DNA from 2 places in the Pseudomonas sp. FA117 genome. Region 1 is predicted to be linked to the other one. Evidence: riboswitches for the same ligand, from Rfam matches in the RefSeq annotation. Region 1 holds a riboswitch; the other holds the start of a gene.
The links. A riboswitch is a leader RNA that binds a small molecule or an ion and turns the genes downstream of it on or off. The one in region 1 is predicted to bind cobalamin.

Region 1 (8,616 bases):
CCACACGCACGCCCCGAGCGACGCAGGCGGCCTGCCCGACAGCCTGCGCCACGGCTTTGGCGAGCGGCTGGCGCAGGAAGCGGTGCAGTTGTCCAGCCGCGAACAGGAAGTCTGCCTGGGCCTGCTTACCGGCGGCACGGTACCGGAAATGGCGCAGCGTCTGAACGTGAAGATCAGTTCAGTGGAAACCTACCTCAAGCGCGCCACCGCCAAGCTCGGTGTCAGCGGCCGCCACGGCCTGGCCAGATGGATGGCCGGCGCCTGAAACCCAGAGAACCCGCAATGCCCAGATACCCCGCTGCCCTGCTGGCCATACTGCTGTCCGGCTGCACCCTGGCCCCCGACTATGAACGCCCGGACGCGCCCGTCGCGACCAGCTTCCCCACGGGGGCGGCCTACCAGGGCGACACCACAGCCACCCGCCAGAGCGAAGACTGGCACCAGGTGTTCAAGGATCCGCTGCTGCGCCAGCTGATCGACAGCGCCCTGCTCAACAACCGCGACCTGCGGGTGGCGGCGCTCAATGTCGAAGCCTATCGCGCGCAGTTCCGCATCCAGCGCGCCGAACTGCTGCCCAAGGTTTCCGCCGATACCAAGGGCCAGCGTCAGTATCTGCCGCGCAGCATGACCGGCACCGGCGACGGCGCCATCACCCAGACCTACGCCGCCACCCTGGGCGTGAGCGCCTATGAGCTCGACCTGTTCGGCCGCCTGCGCAGCCTCAGCGACAAGGCCCTGCTCACCTACCTGCCCAGCGAACAGGCGCAGCGCAGCGTGCAGTTGGGCCTGGTGGCCAGTGTCGCCAGTGGCTACCTGACCTGGCGCGCCGACCTCGAACTGCTCGAACTGTCGCGCCAGACCCTTGCCGCCGACCAGCAGAGCCTGCGCCTGACCCAAGGCCAGCGCCGCGCCGGCACCGCGTCAGCGCTGCAACAGATCCAGGCGCAGACCAGCGTCGACAGCGCCCGCGCCGCCGTCGCCCGCTATCAGCGCCAGGTGGCCCAGGACATCAACCAGCTCACCCTGCTGGTCGGTGTGCCCCTGGACGAGGGCAACCCAGGCCTGCCGCTGGCGGCGCAGCAGATGATCGGCCTGCCGGCCGGCTTGCCCTCGGCACTGCTGCAGCGTCGCCCCGACATCCTCGAAGCCGAGTACCAGCTGCGCGCTGCCAACGCCGACATCGGCGCAGCCCGGGCAGCGTTCTTTCCCAGCATCAGCCTGACCGCCAATGCCGGCAGCAGCAGCCGCGAGCTGTCCGGCCTGTTCGACGGCGGCAGCGGCACCTGGCTGTTCCAGCCACAGATCAACCTGCCGCTGTTCACAGCCGGCAGCCTGCGTGCCAGCCTCGATTACGCACGCCTGCAAAAGCAGATCGAGGTCGCGCGCTATGAAAAATCGATCCAGGTGGCCTTCCAGGAAGTCTCCGACGGGCTTGCCGCGCGGGCGACCTACCAGCGCCAGTTGCTGGCCCAGCGTGACCTGGTGGATTCGACCCAGCGTTACTACGACCTGGCCCGCAACCGCTATCGCATCGGCGTCGACAGCAGCCTGACCTTCCTCGACGCCCAGCGCTCGCTGTTCAGCGCCCAGCAGGGGCTGATCAACGACCGGCTGGCCCAGTTGCTCGCCGAGGTCAACCTGTACGCCGCCCTCGGCGGCGGTTGGGCGCCCCATCCATGAAGCCCGCTTGCGCAACCGTCGGTCGGCACTGACGTCAGTTGCATGGACCGCACTGGCTCGACAGCCACTCCCAGATAATGAGGGCTTGCCCAAGGGCGGCCCCTCACTCCTGTGTTGGCCCGCCTGCGGGTGGGCCTTTTTTCAACCCAGCGAGGGTGGACGTCATGAACGAAAAGCACTGGATGGGCGGCGGCGACGCTCAGAGCGACTGGCCCGAGCTCGAGCCTGAGCCCCGCAACGACCGCGTCGATGACCCGGACGTGGACCCTGACCTCAACGAGGATGAAGACAATCGCCCCGGCGTGCCGGCCAGCGATCCGGAGTCCGGTGCCTGAGCGCCTGCGGCCCGGGCCGCGGTTGACTCCCCTGCCCATAAATGCTCAGATGCGCCCCTTGTTTCAGGTGTCCACGACCGCCGTGTCGGGGATTAAACGGGAAGCCGGTGCCTCGCCCAGTGCGACCAGTCCGGCGCTGCCCCCGCAACGGTAAGCGAGCGACGCATTCGATACACCACTGTGCCTGCGGCATGGGAAGGTGAGTGCCTCACGCCCCTCGCAAGCCCGGAGACCGGCCTGTCACTGCAGTTGGCAACACCCGCGGTGGGCGGGCGTGGGCCGGTCTTCGCGGCAGCCTTGCCTGCGCGACGCCTCCACGCGCATCCACCGTTCGGGTTTCACTCACCCTGCGACGGTCCGCTCATGTCACGCCCCACCCTGCATATCCAAGGCCTGCACTGGTCGCCGCACAGCGGTGGGCGCGCCCTGCTCGAGAACATCGACCTGCAGATCGGCGCCGGCGAGTTCGTCGGCCTGATCGGCCCAAACGGCAGCGGCAAGACCAGCCTGCTGCGCTGTGCCTACCGCTTCAATCGCCCGCACGCTGGCCAGGTCCAGCTCGATGGCGAAGACATCTGGCAACGCAACCCACGCTGGGTAGCGCAGCGTATCGCGGTGATGCTGCAGGAATTTCCCGAGGACTTCGGCCTGACCGTGCGCGATGTCGTGGCCATGGGCCGCACGCCGCACCTGGGCTGGTTCGACGGCGACGGCGACCCGGGCCTGATCGACGACACCCTGGCCAGGCTCGGCCTGCTGCCCCGCGCCCTGGATGCGTTCGTCTGCCTGTCGGGCGGCGAAAAGCAGCGCGTGCTGCTGGCCCGGGCGCTGGTCCAGGAGCCGCGCCTGCTGATTCTCGACGAGCCGACCAACCATCTCGACCCCCGCTTCCAGCTGGCCCTGCTGCAGCAACTGCGCGGTACCGGCCTGAGCCTGCTGGCCAGCTTCCACGACCTGAACCTGGCAGCCGCCTTCTGTGACCGCCTGTACGTGATCGACGGCGGCCGCATCGTCACCCATGGCACGCCGGAGCAGGTGCTGACCGAGCAATGCCTGGCCGAGGTGTTCGGCGTGCAGGCCCTGGTCGACCGCCACCCGCTGGCCTCCCATCCACGCATTACCTGGATCAGCCCCGCATGAAACCGCTGCTCACCTGCCTGGCCCTGCTCAGCGCCCTGCCCCTGTTCGCCCAGGCCGAAAGCTACCCGCTGACCGTACGCAGTTGCGACCGTGACGTGACCTTCACCCACGCGCCGCAGCACGCCGTCAGCCACGACATCAACCTCACCGGCATGCTCCTGGCCCTGGGCCTGCGCGATCACATGGCCGGCTACAGCGGCATCAGCGGCTGGAAGACCCTCGACCCGAGCCTGCGCGAGGCGCTGGCAGGCCTGCCGGAGCTGGCACCGCGCTATGTGTCTGTGGAGAACCTGCTCGATGCCGATGCCGACTTTTTCCTGGCCGGCTGGAGCTATGGCATGCGCATCGGCGGCCCGGTCACGCCCCAGACCCTGGCGCCATTCGGTATCCCGGTGTACGAGCTGAGCGAGTCGTGCTCGTGGATCATGCCGCAGCGCCAGGCCAGCCTCGAAGACCTGTACCGCGACCTGGACAACCTGGGTCGGATATTCGATGTGCGCGAGCGCGCCAGCGTGCTGGTCAGCCAGCTGCGCCAGCGGGTCGAACGGGTCGCGGCGCAAGTGGCCCAGGCCGGGCAACGGCCACGGGTGTTCCTCTACGACAGCGGCGAAGACCGCCCCACCACCTCGGGGCGCCTGGGCATGCCGCAGGCTCTGATCAGCGCTGCCGGTGGTGACAATGTGATGAGCGACGTGAGCGCCAGCTGGACCCAGGTCAACTGGGAAAGCGTGGTGGAGCGCGACCCGGAGGTGATCGTCATCGTCGACTACGGCCCGACTTCGTGGCAGCAGAAACGTGATTTCCTCCTGCAGCACCCGGCGCTGGGCAGCGTCGAGGCGATCCGCAAGCAGCGCTTCGTGGTCCTGTCGTACCTGGAGGTCACGCCCTCGGTGGAGAACGCCCAGGCCATCGAGACCCTGGCCGGCGCCCTGCATCCGCAACTGTTCGCCGGGGCCCGTCACTGATGCCGATCCGCAGCCCTGCCGGCTATCGCCTGCTGATCGTCTCGCTGCTCCTGGCCCTGCTGCTGTCGTGCCTGCTGTCGCTGGGCTTCGGCTCGGCACAGGTGGAGCTGGGCAAGGTGCTCGGCATCGTCCTGCAGCAGGTGGGCCTGGATCAAGCCGGCGACTGGAGCCGCGGCCAGGCGCAGATCGTCTGGCAGATCCGCGCCCCCCGGGTGCTGCTCGGGGCGCTGGTCGGTGCAGGGCTGGCGCTGGTCGGCGGCGCGCTGCAGGCGGTGACGCGCAATCCACTGGCCGACCCCCACCTGCTCGGGGTCAGTTCCGGTGCAGTGTTCGGCGCCGTGCTGGTGGTGCTGTTTCTCGGCCCGTTCGCCGGCGTCTTCAGCCTGCCGCTGGCGGCTTTCATCGGCGCGCTGGGCAGCATGCTGCTGGTGCTCGGGGTGGCCAGCCGTGGCGGGCGCCTGGAAAGCGATCGCCTGCTGTTGGCCGGGGTCGCGGTGTCGTTCGTGGTGATGGCCGCAGCCAACCTGCTGCTCTACACCGGCGACCCCCATGCCGCCGCCTCGGTGATGTTCTGGATGCTCGGCGGCCTGGGCCTGGCGCAGTGGTCACTGCTGTGGTTGCCGGCACTCTGCGTGCTGGCCGGCTTTGCCCTGCTGATGAGCCTGGCACGGGCGCTCAATGCGCTGATGAGCGGTGAACAGACGGCCGTGAGCCTGGGGTTCGACACCCGCGGAGTGCGCGCCAAGGTATTCGTCGGCACAGCGCTGCTGACCGGGGTGCTGGTGTCGCTGTCCGGGGCCATCGGCTTCGTCGGCCTGATGCTGCCGCACGTGGCCCGGCGCCTGGTCGGTGCCGAGCACCGGCGCCTGCTGCCGGCCTGTGCCCTGCTCGGTGCGCTGTTCATGATCTGGGTGGACGTCGGCGCGCGCACCCTGATTGCTCCGCAGGACCTGCCGATCGGCATCGCCACGGCCGCCATCGGCGGGCTGTTCTTCATTCTGTTGCTGCGGCGCAAGGCTTGAGATGACCTACACCTGCGTATTGTTCGTCGGCCCCGACCTGGCCGAAGGCTCCAGCAGCCAGGCCTTCCGCCAGCAGCTCCAGGCGGTGCGCGGCCCGGCTGTGCTGGACGACCTGATCGACACTGCCACAGGCTTCGACGGCCTGTGGCGACGGGTCGAGGCATTCATCGGCACCGCCACGGGCAAGCTGCTGCTGATCGATCTCGACCCCGGCGCCGACAGCGCCTACCTCGACTGGCTGCGCGCCGAACTGCTGGCCCTGGCACCCGAGGCTGGCGCACGCTTGTTCGTCAGCGCCGCGCTGCTGGGGCGTCACGTGCTATCGGCGGACAAGGCCTGCGCGCTGATCGAGCAGACCGACGAGCATCTGCCCTGCGAAGGCGCTGGCGAAATCCCCGCCAAGCCTGGCTGGTCGAACATTCCGCCGCACCGTCACCAGTTGTTCCTGTGCATCGGCGCCCGCTGTGTGCGGCGCGGCGCGCTGCCACTGTGGAAGCGCCTGCGTCAGCGCCTGGCGGCGGCCAATGCCATCGAGACCGAAGACGGTGTGCTGATCACCCGAACCTACTGCCAATACCCGTGCAACCGCGGCCCGATCGCCACGGTCCATCCAGCCGGACACTGGTACCGAGTGGCCAGCGAGGCGGATGTGGATCGGCTGGTGGAGGAACAACTGCTGGAGCATCGGGTGGCGCGGCAGGTGCTGATCGCCCGCCAGTGATGTGCCGTCGGCCCGGGTCCGACGGCACACCAACAACCGTTAGAAGCCGGCGCTGTAGAACAACGCGTACGACTCGATACCGTCGTTCGGCTGTTTGATGCCGGCGTTGGAGTAGTGGGTGGCGCGGATGCCGATCTTCTGGTCGCCCGGCAGCTTCAGACCGAAGCCGATGCGGTCTTCGAAGTTGACCGAAGAGCCCAGTTTCTGGTCGCCGACGTCGGTCTTGGAGAAGGCCGCCAGGCCGATACCGGCCTCGATGAACGGCACATAGCCCGAATCACCGAACTCATAGACGAACACCGGGCTGAACGACAGGGAGTGAGCGCCGCTGTAGTCGCCGCCTTCCCAGTAGGTGTAGGCGCCGTCCCAGTAGCCGGTCAGGTGACCGACGCTGCTCTGCAGCCATTTCTTGTCCCAATCGAACGACAGGCCGATGCGATAGGTCATGTCGCCCTGGCTGGTGGCGCCCACGGCACCGGAAATCTGTGCGGCCTGGGCGGCGTTGGCGCCAGCGAACGCCAGCACTGCAGCGGCCAGCGAGGTGGCAAGACGTTTTTTCATCAATGACTACTCCAGAAGGTCTTCACGGGCAGGCGCCCGTTCTGGTCGCCTGCGGCAAGTGGAGGCTTGGCCTCTCGTTGTTGACCTGCGCCCCAGCCCGTCCCACCTGGGGTCACAAGTAGTAATACTTTTGCGATTATCATCATGCAGGAACAAAGATGAAAGTGATTTGCCACCATCGGATATGAAAAATGTTAGCAAGGTATCGGTTTTTCCGCTTGAGCAGCGTCAGCCGGCCTGTTCTTCCAGCAACCGGATGAACATGCTCAGGCTGCGCGATACCGTACCCCTGCGCCATACCAGCCAGGTCTTGAGGTAGCGGAAATCCTCCGACAACGGCCAGGCGCTCACGGTGCTTGCCCCCGGCATGCTGTCGAGCATGCTGCGCGGCATCAGCGCCAGCCCCGCCCCCGCGCTGACACAGGCGAGCATGCCGTGGTACGACTCCATCTCGTGGATCTTGCCGGGCACGGCCTTGTCCTTGACGAACCAGCTCTCGAAGTGATGCCGGTACGAACAGTTGGCACGAAAGGCGTAGATACTCTGGCCATTGACATCCTGGGCCCGGTTGACCGGGGCGTGGTTCAAGGGGGCGATGACCATCATTTCCTCCTCGAACACCGGCATGCCTTCGAGGGTGGGGTGCAACACCGGGCCATCGACGAAGGCGGCCACCAGCCGCCCTGACAGCACGCCCTCGAGCATGGTCCCCGACGGGCCGGTGGACAGGTCGAGGTCGACCTTGGGGTAGCGCTGGTTGTAGGCCGCCAGCACCGTCGGGATGCGCACCGCCGCGGTGCTTTCCAGCGAACCCAGGGCGAAGGTGCCTTGGGGGTCCTCACCGGCCACGGTCGAGCGCGCCTCCTGCACCAGCTCGAGGATGCGCCGGGTGTATTCGAGGAAGTTCCAGCCCGCAGGCGACAGGCGCAGGCGGCTCTTCTCGCGGATGAACAGCTCGACGCCGAGGTCTTCCTCGAGCTGCTTGATGCGGGTGGTCAGGTTCGACGGCACCCGATGGATGTGCTGGGCGGCGGCACTGATGCTGCCGTGCTCGGCCACAGCCTTGAACATTTCCAGTTGCACCAGGTCCACGGGCTTTCTCCATTCGTGAATGTTTCGCTCATTATTATTCAGTTTTCATTAAAGCTGCACGCCACTAGTCTGGCCTCAGTCGAATACGACACCGTGCCAAGACAACAAGAGGACCCGCCATGAGCGAGATCAGCAGCCTGACCCATGCCCTTTCCGTCGACCCCTACAGCGGCGAGCAGATCGGCGCCTACCCCTACGACAGCGAGGCCGCACTGGATGCGGCGCTGCAGCGCGCCAAGGCCGGTTACACCCAGTGGCGCCAGGTGTCGCTGGGTCAGCGCAGCGAATACCTGATCGCCCTGGCCGACGCCCTGCAGGCCAACCACGAGGCCTTCGCCGCGATGATCAGCCGGGAAATCGGCAAGCCGATCACCCAGGCCCGTGGCGAGGTGACCAAATGCGTCGGCCTGTGCCGCTGGTATGCCGAGCACGGCCCGGCCATGCTCGCCCCTGAGGCCACCCAGATCGAGAAAGCGCGCATCGAATACCGCCCGCTCGGCCCGATCCTCGCCGTGATGCCGTGGAACTTCCCGATCTGGCAGGTGCTGCGTGGCGCCGTTCCGGCCCTGCTGGCCGGCAACACCTATGTACTCAAGCACGCACCGAACGTGATGGGCAGCGCCTACCTGCTGGCTGAGCTGTTCCAGCAGGCCGGCCTGCCGCAAGGCGTGTTCGAAGTGATCAACGTCACACCCGAGGGCGTCACCCGCGCCATCAATGACCCGCGCATCGCCGCCATCACCCTCACCGGCAGCGTGCGCGCCGGCATGGCGATCGGTGCCCAGGCCGGTGCTGCGCTGAAGAAATGCGTGCTCGAGCTCGGCGGTTCCGATCCGTTCATCGTGCTGGCCGATGCCGACCTCGATGCCGCCGTCAAGGCCGCCGTGATCGGTCGCTACCAGAACACCGGGCAGGTCTGCGCAGCGGCCAAGCGCTTCATCGTCGAGGAGAGCATCCTCGAGGCGTTCACGCAGAAGTTCGTCGAAGCCACCCACGCCCTGAAAATCGGCAACCCACTGCAGGATGACACCTACATCGGCCCGATGGCCCGCTTCGACCTGCGCGACGAGCTCGATGGCCAGGTCCAGGCAACCCTTGCC
Region 2 (8,616 bases), 350 kb from region 1:
GCCGTAGCCCATCATGCGGATCATGTCGGCGTGGTACTCGAACTCGGCCAGGCTGTTCTCCACGACATCGGGACGGTCCGAACCGAGCACGCAGTACTGGCCGGGGTGGAACGACAGGCGGATGTCGTGGGCGCGGGCGAACTCACCAATGGCGGCAAAGCGTGGCTGCAGCAGGCTGGCGATGGCCGGGTCCTGGTAGAACGACGCGACATCGGGGTGGCTGTACAGTGGCAGCAGGTCGCTGGACAGGCGCAGCATGTGCAGCATCGGCAGCAGTTCGGCAACGTAGCCGAGCAGGCGCATCTGGGCATCGAGGTTGTGCTCCACCAGCTCCAGCAACTTCCCGCGTGCGGCTTCCCGCGTAGCCCCCGACAGCCAGCGCAGGGTGGTGGTGCGCGGGTTGAAGGCACGCTCGATGGCCTCCAGCGTCTTGATCGACTGGTCGCGATGAGGATGGCGGTACTGGCAGGCGAAACCGAGGCGCGGCATGGGGGGCTTCCTGAGGGTAGATGTGGCTTGGACAGCAGCGGCGGGGCAAGTGATCCGTGAGCTCAGCTGCGACTGATCTGCACGCGATTGCGACCGGAGCGCTTGGCCGTATAGAGCGCCCTGTCGGCTTCGCTCAGGGCCTGTGCCGGATCGTCCTCGCCGCCGTGCCAGCGCGCGATGCCCAGCGAGATGGTGATTGCCCCGACGGGTTCGACAGGAGTGTCGGCGACCACCAGGCGCAGGCGTTCAGCGACGTTGGCGGCCGCCTCCAGGCTGGCGCCGGGCAACAACATGAGGAACTCTTCGCCACCGGTGCGACACAGCACATCGCCTTCGCGGCAGCAGGCGCGCATCAGCTCGGCGAGGGCGCGCAGCACCTGGTCGCCGACATCGTGGCCGTGGCGGTCGTTGACCCGCTTGAAGTGGTCGATGTCGAGGACGATGGCGCAGAACGCCCGGTTGTCGGCCTGCAGCAGCGACAGGCTGAAGTCGAGACGACGGCGGTTGCCCAGGCCGGTCAGCGGGTCGGTCTGCACATCGCGGTTCAGGCGGCCGATGCGCTCCTGCAGCAGGTTCAGGCCGAACAGCAGGGCGCGCTTGAGTTCGGCTGCTTCGAAATACCAGGCGCGCACGGCATGGATGCGCCCGAGGGTATCGGTCCTGTCCAGCCCGCGCGCGCCGGCAGCCAGTTGCCACAGCGGCCGGGTGATGGTCAGGGCCAACCACCACAGGGCCAGACCACCGAGCAGCGCCAGCGGCACGGAAATGCCGACCACATTGAGGATCAGGCGTTGCGAGGGCGCGATCGTCTGCGTCAGCGGTTGCTGGGCGACGATACCCCATCCGCTGACGGGCACCGTGGCGAAGCCGGCCAGCATTTCCACGCCCTGGCTGTTGACGAAGCGCTGGGTGCCGCTGCCTCGCGCCTGCAGATGATCGATCAGGGGGTTGTCCTGCACCACCAGGCCGACGCGCTCGGCGTCCGGGTGATAGAGCAGGCGACGGTTGTGATCGACCACGTAGAGGTAGGAGCCGTCCTGGTAGAAATGCTCGCCGAGCAAGCTGTTGAGGATGTTGTGCTTGCGCAGGTACAGGCTGCCGCCGACATAGCCCAGGTAGCGGCCGTCCTCGGTGAAGATCGGCTGCGAGGCCACTACCACCAGGTTGTTGGCGGTTGACATGAACGGCGTGGAGATCAGCGCGCGGCGCTCGCGCAACGCCTCGAGCGCGCCAGGGCTTTGCAGGTGCTGGCCGAGCATGTTGCGCAGTGGCGCAGGGGAGATCGCCCGCAGGATCCCTTCACTGTCGACGAAGAACGTCGAGTTGAAGGCACTGCTCTGGGCCAGCAGGCGTTCGCTTTCTGCCTGCAGGCGCACGTCGTCAGCGGGCGTGAGGCGCGTGTTGGCGGCGCTGAACGCCAGTTGCTTGAGGGCGTTTTCCAGGAACAGCTCGGTGATCGACGCCAGCTTTGCCGCGTATACCCAGTTCGACTCCAGAGAATGATCGATCAGCAGCTGACGCTGCACCCGATAGCTGGCGAAATAGCTGGTCGTCAGCATCACCACGGCAGTGAGCGTCGACAACCCGAGGATGAGCGTGCGCAGGTCCAGGCGCAGGCCTTTCTTGGCGTGTGGCAATCCTGATCTCGCTGGCAGTACGGTGGGGATAACCTTACTCGGAATGTGCGAAAGCAGCTACGGGGTGTAGTGGTCGACGCGCATCGACCGGTTGCGGCCTGACTCAGCCGCCGGCCGGGCTCAGGTTCGACAGCTCGTCCTCGACCTGCTGCATGCGCTCTTCGGCCAAGGCCTGAACCTGCTTGTCCTGGGCGGTAGCCCGCATCAGCCCGGTCAGTTTCTCGCTCAGGCGCTTGCCTTCCTCGCTCTCGCCCAACTGCCGGGCTTTTTGCGGGTCCTGGGTCGCGGCAACGATGGTGTCGAACTCGGCGTCGCTGAAGTTCTTCTCGCTGTAGAGCTTGAACAGGTCCTTGCGCTGGTCGTCGACCGTCAGGTGCTTGCGCAGCACGTCCTTGATCTTGTCCTGCGGCACCTGCGGGTGAGTCATGGCCAGCAGCTGGGCCATGCGCTCGATGTTGTGGTCGTAGGCTTCCTGCAGCGGCAGGTTGGCCAGGATTCGCTCTTCGCGGGTGGGTTTCTGGTCGCAGGCGGCGAGGGTGGCGAGCAGCAGCAGAGGCAGCAGCAGTTTCGGCAGGCGGGGCATGGATGGTGGCTCTGGGGTTCGAGGGCTTGAGTTTACTGCAAGGCCCGCAGGCGTGGCAGCATGGGAAAGATCGTGGGCAATCGTCCTGGTATTGCGTCTGGCAGTTCAACGCAGTGTTTTTGACCCGGTGTGCGGCTTGGCGGGTAAATAGCCGTCGAACCCACCCAGGAGACCTGCATGCACATCGACCTGCTGATCAACGCGATCACCCCCAGGCTGCCATTCGCCTCGGTTGAAGAGACCCAGGCGTTTCTGGCGAGCCTGCCGCCGGATGACCAGATTGCACTGATCTCGGCCCTGTACTTCGGCCGCTCGCATATTCACAGCAACACGGTGAACGAAGACTACCTGCCTTATCTACTCAGTGGGCAGATGAACCGCTTCTGGGAGCAGGGCAACGTCCCACCGCAGGACTTCGCCACTGTCCTCTACGAAAAAGGCAGCAATCTGTTCGCCTATTACGATGCGTTCATCCGCGCGACCGATGGCTCGGGCTACGACCGCTCCAACTACTGAGCCTGTGACGTTGCCCGGTCAGTCCTTCATCGGGTTGCGCAAGCGCACCCAGATGATCGCGGGCAACGCCATCAGCAGCCATTTCAGGTACTGGTTCACACCAAAGCGTTCGCAGAGCGTGCCGATGGCCGTGCACAGCACGACCACCACCACGAACTGAATCATCCTGTTCATCTCAAGGTTTTCCGTCGTAGGGGGCTGCGATGGTAAACGATTCGGCCCTTGTCGCTCACAGATACTTGAGCCAGCGTATGTCCCGGCGCCGGGCCTTGAACCCGGCGAACTTCAGCACCGGCCAGTACAGTGCCGCCGCCAGCAATACCGCCATCAGCCACAGCGCGGCTATGCCGTCGAAACCGAAATATTCACCCTGGTTGCGCCCGAACAGGCCGAGGCTGATCAGGTAGAGGATTTTCAGGGCATACAGGTGCAGCAGGTAGAAGAACATCGGCGCACTGCCGAAGACAGTCAGCACGCCGATCCAGCGCGCCTGGCCGGCGCGTTCGAAAGTGCGCAGCAGCAACAGGCCGGTGCCCAGGGTCAGCAGCAGGAACAGCAGCGACGGTGGGTACTTGGTGATGTTGAGCAGGCTCATCAGGGTCTGGGTCAGGTCCGGTTGCACGCTCCACGGCGCCTCGCCGTAGCCGTTGACCAGCCGCAGCGCGACGAAGCCCAGCAGCGCAGCGCCACCGGCAAGCAACAGGCGGCGCTGGCGACGGGCGGCGTCGCTGCCACGGGCGAACCAGGGGCCGAGTGCGTAACCCACGGCGATCACCCCGATCCACGGCAGTAGCGGGTAGGAGGTGCGCAGGCGCAAGTTCTGCGTCACCTCGAGCCAGCCACGGTCGTGCAGGATTGCCCAGGGCGCGTGCAACCAGGTGCCGGGGGCGAAGTGCAGGTCGTCGAGCAGGTTGTGCCCGGCGATGATGATCAGCCCCAGCGCCATCAGCAGCGGGCGCGGCAGCCACACCAGCAGCGACAGCACGATCATGCTCAGGCCGATGGCCCAGATCACCTGCAGGTAGATCACGCTCGGCGGCCACTGGAAGGTCCAGGCGAAGTTGACCAGGGTGAATTCCAGCACCACCAGGAACAACCCACGTTTGAACAGGAATGCCGAGACATCGGCACGACCCTGGTATTTCTCGCCATAGAGCCAGGCGCTCAGCCCGGTCAGCAGGACGAACACCGGCGCGCACAGATGGGCCAGGGTACGGCTGGCGAACAGGGCGGGCTCAGTGGCGTCGAGGGTCATCGGGTCGGTGACCTGACGGTGCAGGAAGAAGGTTTCACGCACGTGGTCCAGCAGCATGAACAGGATCACCAGCCCGCGCAGGGCGTCGATGCTGTGCAGGCGGGAAGAGAGTGGGGTGGATGGCATGGGGCTGCAATGAGAATTGACTAAGATTTGGAATGTTATCTTATATCTCTTGTGTTGTGGTGATTTGCCGGGCCCTATCGCGGGACAAGTCCGCGATGGGGCCGGCAAGGTCTACAGGATCAGAAGCTGTAGTCCACCGTCGCGAAGTACGAGCGCGGTGCGCCCAGCAGCCATTGTTCGTCGCTGTGGGCGGCAACCACGTAGTCGCGGTTGAACAGGTTGTTCAACTGCAGGCCCAGGCGCACGTCGGGCAGCACCTGCCAGCCGAGGTTGGCATCGACCACGGTGTAGCCGGGGACGCTGTAGGCGTTGGCGGTGTCGGCATAGCGCTGGTCGACGTAGCGCAGGCCGACGCCGGCGTCGACGGTCTGGCCGAAGCCTTTGCTCAGCCAGAGGTTGGCGGTGCGGCGCGGGACGTTGGCCGGGCGGTTGCCGGCGCGATCATGGACGACATCGTCATCGTCATCGTCCACTTCATTGAACTCATCATATTTGGCACGTACCACCGCTGCGTTCGCGGACATTTGCCATTGATTGCCGAGGTCCAGTTCCAGCGTTGCTTCCACACCGTCGGAGGTCTGCTGCCCGGCTTGCTGTGGCTCATGTAGAGCAGACGCCGGGTTATTCACCAATAGCTTCTTCTTGACGATGTGATACGCCGCCAGTGTCCATTCGCCACGACCGTCCCAGAACCGCTGCTTGAGGCCCAGTTCGGTCTGTTTCGACTCTGTGAGGTCGTAGTTGATCTGGCGCGTGCTGAGGCTGATCAGGTTGTTCACACCGTCTTCGCTGGTGGAGTACTGACCGTACAACGACAGGTCGTCGGTCACCGCGAACACCAGGCCGGCGCGCCAGTTGCCGCCCTGCAGGCTGCGGTCGACGCGGCTGCCATCTATCAGGTTGTCACGGTCGATATGGTTCTGGTCGCGGCGGATACCGGTTACCAGCGACAGACGATCGGTGAGCTGGGTGCGGTTCTCGGCGAACAACGCGAAAGTGTGGGTGGTGGAGAGGGTCTGGGGCCGGGTTGCATTCTGGCTCTGGAACCAACCGGGCGCCGGGTGCCACGGATCGATATAGTCGCCACCGATATCTTTGTACGGCGAGTTGTTGTCGACATTGAAGCGGATCTTGTTGTACTCCGCGCCCACCACGGTCTTGCTGTTCAAGCCGAACAGCGAGTGATCGAAGGTGAAGCTCTGGCGATCACCGATCTGCTCCTGGTTGTGCTTGATCTCCAGATAACCCTTGCGCAGCAGTTGCTCTTGCTCGCCAATCCACTGGTAGTCCTCGGCATTGCGCCAATGCCGGCGACTCTTGATGTAGTACAGCTGGTTGCTGGCCGTGACGCTGTCGCTGATCGTCCAGTCGGTATTGAAGCGCGTCCACTCGTCGTGGTAGCGCTGCACATCGTTCTGGATGTTGTAGTTCTTCTTGCGCAGGCTGTCGCGCAGGTGGCCGTCGATCAGCGGCGTGCCGAAATAGTTGGCCGGCTGCGCATCGCCGCGCTCATGGGCCAGGGTGAAGCTCAGGTCGTCGGTGGCATCGAAGCGCAGGGCGGCGCTCAGGGCCAGGCTGCGAGAGTCGGTGCGGTCGACCCAGCCGTTGCCCTCCTGCTTGTTCAGGGTCAGGCGGTAGCTCAGGCGTTCGCTCAGGCTGCCGCCGCTGTCCAGGCCCAGTTGCTGGCGATCCCACGAGCCGTAGCCCAGGCGCAGGTGGTTGCGGATCTCGCCGTCGAAGGGCTTTTTCGGGATCACGTTGATCACCGCGCCCGTGGCGCCTTCGCCATAGAGCACCGAGGCCGGGCCGCGGATCACGTCGATGCGCTCGACCATCCACGGGTCGACCGGGAAGGTCTGGGTGCCGGCACCGGTGTACAGGCGCGAACCGTCGAACAGGGTCATCACCGAGGAATGGCCGGTGAAACCGCGGGCGGAGAGGGCGGTGTTGCCGTTGCCCGGGGTACCGACCGAGGTGATGCCGGGTGAGCGGGTCACGGCGTCCTGCACGGTGAGGTTGGCGCGTTGCTGGATTTGCTCGGACGTGATGCTGCTGGTGCTGGCCGGTGTCTCCAGGGCACTGAGGTTCAGGCGCGAACCTGCCTGGGTGGGGGTGGCCAGGTCGACGGTGTGCTCGTCACGGGTGTCGGTGATGGCGGTCGAAGGCAGGTCCAGGACCTTGCCTTGCGGCTGCTCGGCCAGGGCCGGCAGGGAGACGGCCATGCAGGCGGCCAGGGTGTGAAGCGTGAAGTGTCGGGACATGTCGTTCCACGGGTTCAGGAATGAATGGAGCCCGGTGGAAACAACGCAAAGACGAGCAACACGCACGCAGGCGCGCACGCGAACACCGGCCTGCGCCCGCCCACCGCGGGTTTGCCAACTGAAGCGTCAGGCCGGTCTCCGGGCTTGCGAGGGTCGTGAAGCCTTCACCTTCCCATGCAGATGCACAGTGGTGTGTCGAAAGCTTCGCTCGCTTACCGTTGCGGGGACAGCGCCGGACTTGTCTGCAAAGACGCACCGGCTTCCCGTTTCACCCTGCGCACGGCGGCGCAGGACACCTGAAACTGGCGCGCATCTGACCACCGAACGCAAGGGGAGTCAATCGTTTGGATGGGCGTAAATCTGTGAAGGACTGCGAGGTTGCGCGTTTTTATTGAATTTTTTTCGAACTTTTCCTGCATGCGTTGTCTCGAACCGCTCGTTCGCCCTTTTTTATTCACGTCATGGAGACTTTCGCGAATGTTCACTGGAAAACTGCTGCGTCACACCTGCGCCCTGGCCCTGCTCGGCGCCCCCCTGGCAGCGATGGCAGCCCCCAGCACCGACCCGCTGTTCACCTTCGGCCTGCTCGGTTCCTACGACAAGTTCAAGTTCGAAGGCGGCGGCGACTCCGACAAGGAGCACCTGGGCCAAGGCGGTGTGTTCGCCAACTTCGGCAACAAGATGACTGCCGAATCCGGCTTCATCTACCAGATCGGTGCCGAAGCCAAATACGGCAAGAAGAACGACAACAAGCTCAAGGAGGCCCAGGCCGACCTCGACCTTGGCTGGCGTGCCGCGCTGGATGCGCGCAACTTCGTCGACGTCATCGTCGGCGGCGGCTACAGCTGGACCCGCTTCGAGCCCGAGATCAACGATCTGGACACCAAGCTGACCTACAAGTCGCCGTTCGCCAAGGCGGCCCTGGGTTACAACCACCAGTTCGACGCCTCGACCCTGCGTGTCGAAGTCGGTGCACGTCACACCATTGATGGTCGCGCGCGCCTGAAGGTCGACGATTTCGGCAGCGACAGCGTCGACATGAAGGACCGCACCAACCCCTATGCCGAAGTCACCTTGCTGATGAACCAGCAGGGCGGCATGCCGATCCAGGCCGGCGTGTACTACACCCGCACCGAGTACAAGCTCGACGAGGATTCGCCGGTCGCCGACAACAACAAGCTCAAGCGTGACGAGTTTGGCGTGAAGGTCGGCCTGGCGTTCTGATGCCTCAGATGGCTGTATGCGTCATGCAGGGGCGGGCGTGTGCCGTTCCTGCAGACCGCAGTGACCGGGGCTAACGCCCCCGTCGCCGCGACACCCGCGCCTCGATGTTCTTGCGCCCGATCAGCAGCGCCGGCTTCTCCGTCACCGGCTCGTCGGCCAGCCATTTGTACATCACCAGGCAATCGACCAGGCCCAGCGTCGCATGGCGATAAGCCTTGGGCAGGCGTCCGACGGTCTCGAAACCGAGTGAGTGCCACAGCGCCACCGCCACCTCGTTGCTCGCCACCACCGAATTGAACTGCAGGGCCAGGAAGCCTTCCTGGCGGGCCAGCTTCTGCGAGTGCTCGCACATCACCCGTGCCACGCCACGACCGCGTGCCTGCGGCGTCACCATGTACCCGCAGTTGCCCACGTGCGCGCCGGGGCCTGCGGCATTGGCCTTGAGGTAGTAGGAACCCAGCAACTCGCCGTCCTCCTCGGCCACCAGGGTGCGCAGCGGCATCTCCAGCCACAGGTGACGCGCCT

Region 2: another riboswitch for cobalamin. It lies ahead of AC1TXO_RS10905 (TonB-dependent receptor); the one in region 1 lies ahead of AC1TXO_RS12440 (ABC transporter ATP-binding protein).

What each region holds. Positions count from the first base shown of each region.
Region 1 covers NZ_CM170675.1:2,709,647-2,718,262, reverse strand. Annotated here, with positions in the region: gene AC1TXO_RS12455 (helix-turn-helix transcriptional regulator) at 1-265, shown strand, start outside; gene AC1TXO_RS12450 (efflux transporter outer membrane subunit) at 283-1,680, shown strand; gene AC1TXO_RS12445 (hypothetical protein) at 1,845-2,015, shown strand; cobalamin riboswitch at 2,064-2,270, shown strand; gene AC1TXO_RS12440 (ABC transporter ATP-binding protein) at 2,379-3,155, shown strand; gene AC1TXO_RS12435 (ABC transporter substrate-binding protein) at 3,152-4,120, shown strand; gene AC1TXO_RS12430 (FecCD family ABC transporter permease) at 4,120-5,142, shown strand; gene AC1TXO_RS12425 ((2Fe-2S) ferredoxin domain-containing protein) at 5,144-5,863, shown strand; gene AC1TXO_RS12420 (acyloxyacyl hydrolase) at 5,903-6,424, opposite strand; gene ptrR (putrescine utilization regulator PtrR) at 6,653-7,516, opposite strand; gene AC1TXO_RS12410 (aldehyde dehydrogenase family protein) at 7,636-8,616, shown strand, end outside.
Region 2 covers NZ_CM170675.1:2,356,651-2,365,266, forward strand. Annotated here, with positions in the region: gene uvsE (UV DNA damage repair endonuclease UvsE) at 1-489, opposite strand, end outside; gene AC1TXO_RS10880 (sensor domain-containing diguanylate cyclase) at 552-2,126, opposite strand; gene AC1TXO_RS10885 (hypothetical protein) at 2,230-2,709, opposite strand; gene AC1TXO_RS10890 (hypothetical protein) at 2,887-3,225, shown strand; gene AC1TXO_RS10895 (hypothetical protein) at 3,244-3,399, opposite strand; gene AC1TXO_RS10900 (acetyltransferase domain-containing protein) at 3,455-4,606, opposite strand; gene AC1TXO_RS10905 (TonB-dependent receptor) at 4,726-6,867, opposite strand; cobalamin riboswitch at 6,980-7,182, opposite strand; gene AC1TXO_RS10910 (outer membrane beta-barrel protein) at 7,345-8,091, shown strand; gene AC1TXO_RS10915 (GNAT family N-acetyltransferase) at 8,162-8,616, opposite strand, start outside.